DNA from 2 places in the Priestia sp. RMT2NF4 genome. Region 1 is predicted to be linked to the other one. Evidence: predicted binding sites of a transcription regulator. Region 1 holds the regulator's gene; the other holds the start of a gene.
The links. Region 1 encodes LexA, which represses DNA repair genes until DNA is damaged. Its sites were predicted from a motif close to CGAACATATGTTCG; they were not measured.
Positions count from the first base shown of each region.

Region 1 (7,188 bases):
AAGCCGTTATGACGAAGGCGGACAATTTCTTCAATCGGCGCTTCTTTTTTTTCTCTTCCTGAGTTAACTCCTTGATTTTTTAAATTTTGCTGCGGACGATAACCGTTTTCTACGGCTCTTTTCATTCCTCTTTTAATTTTAGCGTTATGTAATTTCCGCTGATGCTCTTCCACTAAGCTAATAATATCTAACACCATCGAATCAGATTCTGAAAGCTGAAGCTGACCTTGATGACTAATCGTATAGATCGTAGCATTTTCTTTATGAAAAGCATGAAGAAGCGCGATTCGGGCATTTCCTCTGCCTAATCGCGTTTCGTCTTGAATGAGCAGCACAGATATTTTTTCTTCTTTCATTGTATGAAGAACATCCAATATACCCTCTCTGTCTACGTCATATCCGCTTGCTTTTTCCATTACGACTTTTTTTACGTTTAGATGGTGAAGATCAGCAAGCTTTTTTAATTCTTCTTGCTGGCGCTGTAAAGATGTTTCTTGGGTTTTTTTATCCGTACTTACACGGCAATAAATAATGGCGTCCACTTTTATCACGACCTTTTCGGCTTCTAACAATATTCAGGAACGGCCGTTACACACTACTGTTCAATTGCCACTTGATTATGTAACTCTTTTTTTAAAACAGGAATATATAATTTATCTCCAGGAGATAAAGACTGGGCAGTGTCTGAGTTTAGATCATTGACGTCTTCAACCCATTTGACAAATTCATTGGTGGTCAAATGATGGTGATTATGATACTTGTTGGACAAGTCCCAAAGCGTATCTCCTTTTGTAATAGTAACCGTTGAATATTTGTCTAAATCTACTTTATCCGCTCCTAAAACCAGCGTCAATACATATGTAAGTGCAGCGATAACTGCAAAAAAAATAGCGTAATGTTTCATAGAATGTAAGAATTGGTGCATATTATGATCCCCCTATCAGAATATATGTTCTTATTTTATTGAGAACATTTGTTTCTGTCAATGGAATTCTTCGAACTTATGTTTGTATATTGACACATCACGTGGTATAATTCACCTAAAGAATAGCTAAAATCGAGGTGAAAAATATGAAGCTATCAAAACGTCAACAAGACATACTAGATTTTATTAAGCACGAAGTAAAATTAAAAGGTTATCCGCCTTCTGTTCGTGAGATTGGGGAAGCGGTGGGATTAGCCTCTAGCTCCACTGTACACGGGCATTTAGCTCGTTTAGAAAGTAAAGGGTTAATTCGCAGAGATCCAACAAAACCAAGAGCAATCGAAGTTCTTCAACTAGACGAAGTAAACATCCCTAAAAGCAATGTCATTAATGTTCCTGTTATCGGTAAAGTAACAGCGGGTCTTCCTATAACAGCCGTTGAAAATGTGGAAGAATATTTCCCTCTTCCAGATAAATTCGTTTCTCCAGATGATCATGTATTTATGCTTGAAATTATGGGAGAAAGTATGATTGAAGCAGGTATTCTAGATGGCGATATGGTAATCGTACGTCAGCAGCAAACTGCTAATAACGGAGATATTGTGGTCGCTATGACCGAAGACAACGAAGCAACGGTAAAACGTTTCTTTAAAGAAGAAAATTTCGTTCGTTTACAGCCTGAAAATTCAACGATGGCGCCTATTATTCTTCGCCACGTAACGATTTTAGGAAAAGTCACTGGTGTATATCGCACGATTCACTAATCACACACTGTATGTAAAACCAACTAATCATGATGTTAGTTGGTTTTTTACGTTTGTTTTCTAAAAAAATTGGCATATTATAAATGATACGTCGAATCATTACAGGCAGGTAGAGCGGTTTTTATAAAGCCTGTTTTACCTTTTACTTTCTGTCTGCATTTTTTCGACTCTCAAAAAAAATACAACCGACTATAAGAAGGATGTAGTTTATGACCAATACACCAAGGAAAACAGAAGCATTTCAAACTATTATGCCTACCAAAGCAATGAACATGTTTCTTTTTCCTTTTTCCTTTGATCGAAAAAATAAAGAGCAGCTTGTTCATGCACTAGAAGCAAATATGTTTGAGTTTTTTTCCATTCAAAACAAACATGTAGAAAAAGAATACTACGGAGAACAGTATTACGTATCTCATGATAGCTTGGATCAATATTTTCTTCCTTACATTGAATGTATTCTATTTCCTGATTCGTGCGAAAAAGAAGGCTTGCTTCGATTTTCAAAAAAAATAGACCATACCGTTACGCTACAAACTTCCTCCACCACCGTGTCTAGCAACGTGCTGTCTGTGGATGTTTTTTTATGTCCTTTTGAAATTGGCGTCATGACCATTCGCACTGAGATGAGTCATAATCATTACACCTATGATGACATTTTAGAATTCATGAATCATTTTCGTGTATTAGAACCGAAGCTTGCTGAAGAGCATGGATCCACCATTACCTATGAACATCATCGCTATAGCAAAGTACAGGATTATATTTTTTCACAGCTCGCGCCATTTTTGAACGAACACATCAAAAAAGAAGCGACGCGTGAACAGCACGTCGGGAGTCTTCCTTATTTTATCGATGAACGGATGTTTGTATTAAGTTATGTAACGGTAAATCAAGAGCAAGAGATTAACTCCACAACTTTATTTCGTACTGGGCAGCTAAATAGCTATACGCCTGACGGGAAACCGTTTATCTCTGCACACAACCATGAGTATATTAAAACGTATAATACCAAACACGTGTATTCCAGATGGGCTCCTGAAACCTATTACGTTATAACAGACCATGTGTTTTCGTGTATTTCTAAATCGACAGACTCTAAAACGGATCAGCTTTTGATGAATCATCTATTTGGCCAGCATTACTATAATTTATTTTTGCATTTTTTCTATAAAATCGTGTTGCTAAAACTATCCTATGAGTATTCTCAGCTCACGTTTCATAAAAATTCAGAGGGCATCGAGCGACTAATTCGCTCTATTACTGTATTTTCAGGTAAATATTTATTTTTAGAAATTAGCTCTCGCACGGAAGGTCAAGAGTTTTCTGAGCTCTTTAAAAAAATCTTCCACATCAATTCTCTTTATCAAGAAGTCAAAGAAACCCTTGGTACTTTGTATCAAAATCAAGAGAAAATCGCGGCCAAGCGTCACAATTACTTATTATTAATTTTAACGATTTATACCGTTCTTTCCGGTATTTACGGAATGAATTTAGTTATTAGCAAGCTAAAGGGAAACATCAATTGGGATAGTATGAAGCAGTTTTCTATCTTTGAATATATCGCTTTAATAGTAGCTTTATCAGGAATTCTGATCAGCATTAGTCTCGGAGTGAGTTCCCTATGGAATTTATTAAAAGATCGATTTAAAACATAAAAGCTGTTCGCATCAGAAAATACATTATAAAAAAGAAGAGATTGAGACATAACTAAATTAAGCAAGTCTAAAGGGAAACAAATGAAATAAATAAGCTAGCAGGGATTGCTTGTGACACCTCTGTTGATTTCCGTGCAAGACTTCGCTTTCCGCGGGCGACCGGTGAGCCTCCTCGTCGCTTGCGCTCCTGCAGGGTCTCACCCCTTCCGCTTTTCCCGCAGGAGTCTTCGTCTTGCCCTCCAATCAACTGCTGGAAAGAACTAAACAAATGAAACCTACGTGCACCATAAAAAACGAACCCCTAATCAAACATGATGATTAATGGTTCGTTTTTCGCTTCGACTAAAATCCTTTTTTCCCAACCTCTTTTATCTATTACTAAATCACTGCCTACTCCACTGAACCTTTTATTACACGTTGTGCCGCTGTTGTAATTTCAGAACAATCTAACATTATACTCTATAAGAAAAATATATACAAAATAATAAAATATGGTATCATAGGGTAGGAATTTTGTACCTTATCTTTGAAATAATTTGCAGGAGGTAATATGCTTAACTCATTTTTATCCAAAAGCCTGATTCTTTTATGTGTCATGATTCTTACATGGTCTCTATGGGGCAGTTATAGTGCGATGACAAATTCATTGGACTTAAAAGGCTTGGCTTTAAGTAATTCATTTATTATTGAAGGAATATGTATCACTTTCCTTGTCATTTTTCTAATAGCTATTGCAAGTAGATACATGAACAAAACTGTTTTTTTTATTTCACTGATTGTTTTGACCTTAGGTGTTCGATTAGCATGGATGCTTTCTGTTCAAACACCTGTAAAATCTGACTTTCTTGTCATGTTAGATGCCGCACGTAATATCGCAAAAGGAAATTATGAATTTAACCAAAGCGTTTATTTCACTACATGGGTATATCAGCTAGGCTTTTCATTCTATGAATCTATTGTTATTCGCTGTTTTGGAGATAGCATTTTCACATTAAAATTGTTAAATATTTTTTATTCTACTGGAACCGTTATTTTTATTTATCTAATTGGCGCTAAAGTATTTAACGAACTTGCTGGGAGAATGGCAGCTTTCCTATATGCGTTCTACATTCCGAACATTCTCTACAGCTCAGTGTTAACCAATCAGCATTTAGCTACTTTTTTATTTTATGCAGCTTTTTACCTTATTATAAAAAGATTTGCTCATAACAAGTTTAGCTGGCTTTATATTGGTCTTCTATTGTCGTTAGGAAATTTAATGCGCCCTCTGGGACCCATTATTATCGTTGCTGTTTTCATTTATTTCATCTTGCAAATTCTTCAACCTTACATTAAAGCGAAGGATGCTGCTGAGTTAAAAACTCGTCGAAAGAAAATAGGAAAAAACCTCGTAGGCGTACTGGCTACTTTTTTTATTGCAAATGCGCTGATCAACTACTCTTTTGTAGCGAGCGGTATTTCTAAATATCCTTTAAGTAACAGAGATCCTTTATGGAAATTCGTTATTGGCTTTAATTATGAAACAAGCGGTTCTTATTCTTCAGAGGATGCTAGTCGTTTTATGGGTATGCCAATTGGAGAAAAACGAGCTGAAGCAGAAAAAGAAGTAATTAAAGAGCGTGTAGCAGATAAAGAGCAGCTTTTAGATCTCTTTCACATTAAATTCCTGAATATGTGGGGAGGAACGGATGCATCTACATTTTGGAGTATTTCATTAACTCCTCAAGAAGATGTACCTTTTAATAAAGAGAAATTAATTAGTGCTGCTCAAATTTATGAAAGAATCATTTACGTTTCAACTACTATTCTTTCCATTATTGGACTTATATGTTTATTCCTGAAAAAGCAGGATAAATATCCGTATACACTGTTTTTATTACTAATCATAGGATACGTTCTTATTCACTTGCTTATTGAAATTCAAACTCGCTATCGATTCTTTATTTTTCCAAGCTTTATGCTGCTCGAAGGGTTTGGTATTTCAGTGATTCTATCTTATTTACTAGTACGGTTTACTAAAAATAAGCCACAGGCAAAATGTGAAGAGATAAATTAAATGGAAGGGATTATGCAACCGTGATAAAATTCCTGAAATTCGGATTCGTAGGTATAATGAATACCCTGCTCACTATTATCAGTTACTTAGCACTCATTCATTTTGATATGAATTATATATTGGCTAACGTACTATCCTATTTCATTGGCGTCATAAACAGCTACTATTGGAACAAATCGTGGGTGTTTCAAGCAACTGTACATAAATGGATGTTAGCTCAATTTTTCATCGTAAACCTTATTACTTTAGCAATTAATACATCTTGCTTATTCCTTCTTGTACACTATACACCTGCTAATCCGATAATTGGACAACTGTTGTCTACTTGTATAGGAATGTTTTTTAATTTTTTTCTTAATAAAATATGGACGTTTAAGCACACAAACAATCACTCGATAGGAGGTAAAGCATGAAAGAACTAATTTCAATCGTGGTACCTATGTATTTTGAAGAAGAAGTAGCTAATGAATGCTATAATCGCTTGCTTTCCGTCATGCATGAAAATCACATTAACTATGAATTCATTTTCGTCAATGACGGCAGTACAGACCGAACAATTGAAATCTTAAAGGACGTAGCAGCTATGGATTCTAACGTAAAAATTATTGATTTTGCCCGTAATTTCGGGCACCAAACTGCCGTCACAGCAGGTATTGACTATGCTCAAGGTGATGCTATCGTAATTATTGATGCTGACTTACAGGATCCGCCTGAAATGATTCCTGAATTAATTGCTAAATGGCAGCAAGGCTATGAAATTGTATACGCAAAGCGCAAGAAGCGAAGCGGAGAGACCTTTTTTAAATTGACAACGGCTAAGTATTTTTATCGCTTTTTAAATTATATGTCCGATATTGAAATCCCAAAAGACACGGGAGATTTTCGTATTATCGACCGAAAAGTTGCGGACGTATTCAAAAAAATGACTGAACGCAATCGTTTCGTAAGAGGAATGATGTCTTGGATCGGCTTCAGGCAAACATATGTAGAATATGAGCGCGATGAGCGTTTTGCTGGTGAAACAAAATATCCTTTAAAAAAGATGATCAAGTTTGCTTCAGATGGAATTATTGGGTTTTCAACGAAACCTTTACGTTTAGTAATGGTTATTGGCTTGTTATCAGTTTTTGTATCACTTCTCGTTTTAAGTTATTCGATTGTTGTTTGGCTGATAGGTGAAAATATTCAGCCTGGCTGGACTTCGATTATGGTAGCTATCACTTTCTTTAGCGGTATTCAGCTACTTGGTTTAGGTCTAGTGGGACAATACATCGCAAGAATTTACGATGAAAGTAAAAATAGACCTATTTACGTTGTACGTGAAACTATTAACTTTTCTGCGGCTTCAACAGATTCTCAAAACGTGCGTGAAAAAGTATATAGCTAAAAAAACAAGGAAGAAAACAACTGTTTTCTTCCTTGTTTTTTATTCTTTTTGAAGCTGTAAATCGCTTGTCACCCAGTCAGGAATTCCATCATCTTCATCAAATTCAATAATGACATCCGTTATTCCTTTTTCCTGTAAAATACGATTTTCGAGACGATCTTTAATATCATCCGCTTCTGCTACTGTTAAAGAAGGATCAATTTCTACTTTTAATTCAACGTGAAGCTCTTCTCCTTCTTTCATCACCATTAACGTTTGAATATCACGCACTTGTACATCTTGCATAACAATAGCGCCAATTTTCATTTCCATTTCTTTATCTGCTTCACCAAGCGCTCCAGCAGCGTTATCTAAAAATACTCGTCCTACTACAAAAAACATCATAAGACCAATTAGCATAG
Region 1 is NZ_JBLQZO010000002.1:425,500-432,687, forward strand. Features, by position in the region: gene ACMX9J_RS11390 (recombinase family protein) at 1-542, opposite strand, end outside; gene yneA (cell division suppressor protein YneA) at 596-925, opposite strand; gene lexA (transcriptional repressor LexA) at 1,072-1,689, shown strand; gene ACMX9J_RS11405 (hypothetical protein) at 1,899-3,344, shown strand; gene ACMX9J_RS11410 (hypothetical protein) at 3,412-3,612, opposite strand; gene ACMX9J_RS11415 (ArnT family glycosyltransferase) at 3,895-5,400, shown strand; gene ACMX9J_RS11420 (GtrA family protein) at 5,421-5,813, shown strand; gene ACMX9J_RS11425 (glycosyltransferase family 2 protein) at 5,810-6,787, shown strand; gene ACMX9J_RS11430 (cation diffusion facilitator family transporter) at 6,827-7,188, opposite strand, start outside.

Region 2 (7,188 bases), on a different contig from region 1:
TTATTCAAACGTGGTCTGTGCAAGCTCATAACGCAGATTTACCTTCTCTTACTATTTTAATGTCGCTGCTTGTATTAGCAGAAGGATATTTAATTTGGAAGTTTGGAGCAAAAGGTACGTCTCCAGCCATTGTGAAAAGTAAAAGAGGGCAGGAAATTGGGGCTCATTATTCTCAAAAATTATGGGTTGTTCCGCTTTTTGTCTTAATTCCAGGCAGCGCCATTACGTCTGTGTTTCCATGGTGGCCTGTGTTATCTATTGACGGAACATCATTTAGCCTGTTTTTTGTTCCTTTTGCTATCGGTTTTTATCAGCGAATTCAAAGTATGGTTCCGTTTAAATCTATTGAATTTACCGGTAAGCGTGTATTAGCATTAGGCGTGGGATTAACGATTATTACAATTGCTGCTATTTTTTATCCTCCTGCCGCTGTCGCTGTTGTTATTCTAGCGATCATAGGAAGAGAGTGGATTCGTTTGCAGCAGCGTCGAAGCGATGAAAAAGCGCCCGCACTATTTACTAAGCGTACACAAGGTTTGGTTGTGTTAGGAATCATCCCTCATTCTCCGGCAGAGAAAATGGGTTTGAAAGTAGGAGAAGTGATTATTAAAGTAAATGGAATCGCTATATCTGAAGTCCATAAATTTTATGAAGCATTACAAGTGAATAACCGTGCTTTTTGTAAGCTAGAAGTTATTGACGAAAATGGAGAAGTTCGCTTTACTCAGCGAGCATTGTATGACAACGAACATCATGAACTAGGTATTTTGTTTGTACACAATTATACAAAACGTAATTCACAAGCTGGTTAAAAGACGGATAAAAAGGAGAAATGTTTGTGGAAGTCAAAACGATTGCCGCAGTTTTTCTACCCGCCATATTGCTTGTTCTGTTTGCTAGAGTAACATATAACCTATATGTTGCCACAGCGCTGACGCTTTTGTTGATAGCTGTTTCTGTATATAAAGGGTACGCAGATTATCCGCTTATTATTTTAATAGATTTACTTTCAGCAGCCATTGGTTTTATATATGCAAAAGGCATGCTAGCAGCTGGAAAATAAAGATTGTTGCTTTGATGATAAGTGAATCGTCCTATTATCAAAACGTACGCAAAAGCTCTCTACGAAATGTGGAGAGCTTTTTTATGTCGAAAAACGAGTTAGAACTCATAACACTGTTGTTACGGTTCCATCGATAAATAAGTATAATTAAATTAATTATACAAATATGTTTGTAAATAAAATAACTTAAACAATTTTGTGTAAATTATTTTAAATGTGTGTACAAATATGTAGTTGGGGTATAGAAAAATAAAGAAATTAATCTGAAAATTATATTTATTTTGATTTTTAAAAATAGAAGGAGGTTTAGTATCGATGGAAGTGTTAATGAGAACGATGTTTCAGTCGCTTGGCAAAAATCATTCAATGAATAAATTAGCTAAAAAGTATGGATTGCGGATGGGGGCAGCTCGTTTTGTTGCTGGAGACTCAATTGAATCAGCAATTCAAACATCCAAGGAGCTTAACAATGGTGGGAAAGTTGTGACACTCGATCATTTAGGCGAATTTGTTTTTACAGAAGAGGAAGCTAGGTTATCTACGGCCATGTGCATTCAGACACTAGAAGCCATTGCAGCATCGGGCGTTCAATCAAATTTATCATTAAAGATGACTTCTTTAGGATTGGATATTAGCAAAGAGCTTTGTATGGAAAATATGCGCAGAATTCTACACACAGCCAGAGTGAATGATATTTTTGTTCGAATTGATATGGAAGACTACTTGCACTGCCAAATCTCCCTTGATATGTATAAAGAATTACGCAAAGAATTTGATAATATTGGAATTGTGATTCAAGCGTATCTTTATCGTACAGAACAAGATATGAATGACTTACATCAATATCAAGCCAATTTACGTCTGGTAAAAGGAGCTTACAAAGAATCGCCAGAAGTATCGTTTCCGGAAAAGAAAGACGTAGATGAAAACTATAAAAAAATCATTAAAATGCATTTATTAAATGGACACTATACAGCTGTAGCAAGTCATGATGAGGAAATGATTCAGTATACAAAACGATTAGTAAGAGAAAACGGCATTTCAAATGATCAGTTTGAGTTCCAAATGCTTTATGGAATTTGCGTAGAGCTACAGGATCGTCTGGTCAAAGAAGGATATAAAGTCAGGGTTTATGTTCCTTACGGAATTGATTGGTTTGGGTATTTCATGAGACGCCTAGCCGAACGCCCCGCCAACGTATGGTTCGTATTAAAAAATTTCTCCAAATAAGTTCAGTCCAAGAAACATAAAAAATTCGACACAAGTATCCTGAGCTTCGTGTCGAATTTTTTAATTAGTTTAATCCGTATTCTTTGATTTTGTTATAAAGGGTGCCGCGCGAAATGCCAAGCAGATCTGCTGCTGCACTTTTGTTTCCATAGGTTTTTTGAAGAGTCTCTTCTATTAGCCTAGCTTCTTGGAGAGAATCTTCTTCTTTTTGAACTTCTGTGAAAGAACTGGCATCCTTCAGATTGTCAGGAAGGTGCGTAAGGGTAATCAACGACTGATCACTAAGAAAAATCATTCGTTCAATCGTATTTCTCAGCTCGCGAATATTTCCTGGCCAATCGTATTGCATAAAGGCTTCGAGAACTTCAGAGCTGATGAAAGGAGCCTTCTTTTTATACTTTTTACTAAATTCCTGTACAAATTGCTGCGTTAATGCTTCAATGTCTTCTTTATGGTCTCGAAGCGGCGGAATGATAATATTAATGACGGTCAGCAAATAGTAAAGATTTTCATGGAATTCACCGGCTTTTAGCAACTCTTCCAAAGGCGTCGTAGTAGAGGCTACAATTCGGGTTTGGACTTGAATTTCTTCCGTGCCTCCAACGTGATAAAAGGCTCGTTCTTCCAAGTAACGGAGAAACTTAACTTGAATTTCAAGAGGCATTTTATCAATTTCTTCAATAAATAACGTCCCGTTATGAGCCTGCTCCAGTTTTCCTGCAATGGTCGTTGGATCTTCTGAAAAGACGTCTTTTTGATGACCAAAGAGTTTAATTTCCAGAAGTCCAGATGGAATAGTGGCGCAATTTAAAGATAAAAAAGGTTCTTTATGTTTGGATCCCCCGTAGTGGATGGCCTGAGCCAGCATTTCTTTCCCAGAACCAGGTTCTCCTGTTAATAAAATAGGCATATCTGTAGATGCCACTTTTTTGGCAATGTCAACGGCTTGCTTAATTTCAGGACTGATACCCGCAAAAGAAGAAAATGGATTATCTTTCGGAATGAGAAGAGATACATCAATTTCTTCATTTAGTCTTACAATATTGGTAATGTCATGTTCGGTTGCGACTCCACCTATGACTCGGTTGTTTCTTATAATAGGAGATGCATTGATGAGCACGTGAGTTTGTTCATTAGGACGATGATACGTTCCGCGCACAGGACGCCCTTCATTTAGAATCGTATGTAGAATGATGGATTCATCTTTAAAATGCTCTCCGATTTTTCTACCAATAATATTATCTCTCTGAATCTTATACGTATGTTCCGCAGCAGTATTCCACAAGATTACATTTCCTTCATGATCGACCGCTGTCACTGCATCATTAATGGTTTCTGCCAATGTATCAAAATAGGAAGCTAATATCTCATTTTGGCTATGCAAATGTGTAATCCACTGTGAAGGTGTTACAAGTCCTATTGTGGTTTCTTGGTTTTCTGCTTGAATGAGGACTGGTCTATTCCAGTTTGTGTTGGCTTGTAAATTGGCTAACGTAGAAGTAGAAGATGAAGGCCAATTTGTGTCCGCTATTACTTTTTTAATGGACGATGCCTCGTCATGACCTGTTAAAAGGTATCGTTCATCTTTTTGTATTACATAAAAGGTACTTGCTGTGACTACAACGAAATCATAGTTGGAAAGTTCAGATTTCACTTTAGCTAAAGAAGTTGATTCTTCAACTGTTATAAAGGAGTTATTTATAAGAACTTGATCAACGCTTGCCATACTAAACCCCTCTCAGTACATATTTTTTATACTGTATCATAATTTAGAAATTGGCGCAAAAGCCTATCTTTTTCAAACAATTAGGCAGCTTACTTTCTTTTATTGCTTTCATCTAAAGAGTTGTATTCCCCTCGAAAAGGGTAGTATAAGAATTTAGTGGGTAATAAAGTAACAGGGTAAAAAATCAAAACAAACAAACACTATATAAGATTAATACTCATTAGTTTCATTTATGAGTATAAAGTGATAAAATACGAATATCAGTTCGTGTTTTCGGTTTTTACATATCGTAATAAAAATAGATAAAACAAGAAAATAGAAACGGAGGCCTTCATTTGAAAGATCAGTTTGAATTAGTATCCCCATATCAACCGCAAGGTGATCAGCCAAAGGCAATTGAAAAGATTGTGAAAGGAATTAAAGAAGGTAAGCAGCATCAAGTATTATTAGGTGCTACAGGAACGGGAAAAACCTTCACTATGTCTAATGTTATTAAGGAAATAAATAAGCCGACATTAATTATGGCTCATAACAAAACGCTTGCTGGTCAATTGTACAGTGAGTTTAAAGAGTTTTTTCCTAATAATGCAGTCGAATACTTTGTCAGTTACTATGATTACTATCAGCCTGAAGCTTATGTACCTCAAACAGATACATTTATTGAAAAAGATGCAAGCATTAATGACGAGATTGATAAACTTCGTCACTCGGCAACTTCTGCTCTTTTTGAACGAAAAGATGTCATTATTATTGCCAGCGTATCCTGTATTTATGGATTAGGGTCTCCGGAAGAATACAAAGAAATGGTAGTATCTCTTCGAGTAGGAATGGAAAAAGAACGCAATCAGCTGCTTCGTACGCTAGTGGATGTACAGTACGAAAGAAACGATATTGACTTCAAGCGCGGAACGTTCCGCGTTCGCGGTGATGTTGTTGAGATTTTTCCTGTGTCTCGAGATGAACACTGTATTCGCGTGGAATTTTTCGGGGATGAAATTGACCGCATTCGCGAAGTCGACGCCTTAACAGGAGAAATTATTGGAGATCGTGAACACGTGGCTATCTTCCCGGCATCTCACTTCGTCACGAGGGAAGAAAAAATGCGTGTGGCCATTCAAAACATTGAAAAAGAACTAGAAGAACAGCTAGAGAAGTTAAAAGAAGCAGGAAAGCTTTTAGAAGCGCAGCGCTTGGAGCAGCGCACTCGCTACGACCTAGAAATGATGAGAGAAATGGGATTTTGTTCAGGAATCGAGAATTACTCTCGTCATTTAACGCTTCGTCCGGCTGGTTCTACACCTTATACACTGCTGGATTTCTTCCCGGAAGATTTCCTTCTTGTGGTGGATGAATCCCACGTTACCATTCCTCAAGTTAGAGGAATGTATAATGGAGACCAAGCGCGTAAACAAGTGTTGGTGGACCATGGTTTCCGCTTGCCGTCTGCATTAGATAACCGTCCGCTTAAATTTGATGAATTTGAACAGCATATTAAACAAATCGTCCATGTTTCAGCAACACCAGGTCCTTACGAACTTGAGAAGGCGCCTGAGGTGATTGAACAAATTATCCGTCCAACGGGATTATTAGATCCAAATATTGAAGTTCGACCAATTGAAGGGCAGATTGATGATTTAATTGGAGAAATTCACGACCGGATTAAGCGAAATGAACGAGTGCTCGTCACGACGTTAACAAAGAAAATGTCTGAGGATTTAACGAACTACTTAAAAGAAATTGGCATTAAAGTTCAATATCTTCACTCTGAGGTGAAGACGCTCGAGCGTATTGAAATTATCCGAGAGCTGCGGCTTGGAAAATATGATGTGCTCATAGGGATTAACTTACTTCGTGAAGGTTTAGATATTCCAGAAGTTTCGTTAGTAACCATATTAGATGCGGACAAAGAAGGATTCTTGCGTTCAGAACGATCGCTTATTCAAACCATTGGACGTGCTGCGCGAAATGCTAATGGACATGTCATTATGTATGCAGATCGCATCACAAACTCCATGGACATTGCTATCAATGAGACCAAGCGTCGTAGAAGTATTCAAGAAGCTTACAACGAAGAGCATGGTATTACACCGACAACGATTCAAAAAGAAGTTCGAGGCTCAATTCGTGCAACAGTAGTAGCAGAAGATACAGAAACGTATGAAGAAGCACCGGCATTTGATAAACTCAATAAAAAAGAAAAAGCAAAGCTCGTAGAAGAAATGGAACAAGAAATGAAAGAAGCAGCCAAAGCGCTTAACTTTGAACGCGCAGCTGAGCTTCGTGACTTGATTCTAGAATTAAAAGCGGAAGGGTGATAAAACATGGCGATGGAAAAAATCGTGGTAAAAGGTGCACGAGCCCACAATTTGAAAAATATCGATATTGAAATCCCGCGAGACAAATTAGTGGTATTAACAGGGTTGTCAGGTTCTGGTAAATCTTCTTTAGCTTTCGATACAATCTATGCTGAAGGACAAAGACGTTATGTCGAGTCACTTTCGGCGTATGCAAGACAGTTTTTAGGTCAAATGGATAAGCCAGATGTAGATTCGATCGAAGGATTGTCGCCTGCTATTTCAATCGATCAAAAAACAACGAGCCGAAACCCTCGTTCAACCGTCGGAACTGTGACCGAAATCTATGACTATTTGCGCCTTTTGTTTGCTCGTGTAGGAAAGCCGATTTGTCCTAATCATGGAATTGAAATTACGTCTCAAACGATTGAGCAAATGGTAGATAGAATTTTAGAGTACCCTGAACGTACAAAACTTCAAGTACTGGCCCCTGTGGTATCTGGCCGAAAAGGCACCCATGTAAAAGTATTAGAAGATATTAAAAAGGAAGGGTACGTTCGCATTCGAGTAGACGGAGAAATGCGTGAAATAACAGAAGAAATTGAACTGGAAAAAAACAAAAAGCACTCCATTGAAGTAGTGATTGATCGCGTTGTTGTCAAAGAAGGTGTAGCCGCTCGTTTGTCGGACTCTTTGGAATCAGCTCTTCGCCTTGGAGATGGGAAAGTAATTATTGATGTAATAGGTGAGGAAGAATTACTTTTTAGCGAGCATCATGCTTGTCCAAAATGTGGCTTCTCCATTGGAGAACTTGAGCCCCGCATGTTTTCATTTAATAGTCCGTACGGGGCGTGTCCAACGTGTGACGGGTTAGG
Region 2 is NZ_JBLQZO010000005.1:222,961-230,148, forward strand. Features, by position in the region: gene ACMX9J_RS20530 (PDZ domain-containing protein) at 1-812, shown strand, start outside; gene ACMX9J_RS20535 (DUF2198 family protein) at 833-1,063, shown strand; gene ACMX9J_RS20540 (proline dehydrogenase family protein) at 1,379-2,293, shown strand; gene ACMX9J_RS20545 (sigma-54 interaction domain-containing protein) at 2,358-4,019, opposite strand; gene uvrB (excinuclease ABC subunit UvrB) at 4,355-6,334, shown strand; gene uvrA (excinuclease ABC subunit UvrA) at 6,341-7,188, shown strand, end outside.
Region 2: the regulator LexA is predicted to act here: its motif matches at 4,274-4,287, upstream of uvrB (excinuclease ABC subunit UvrB).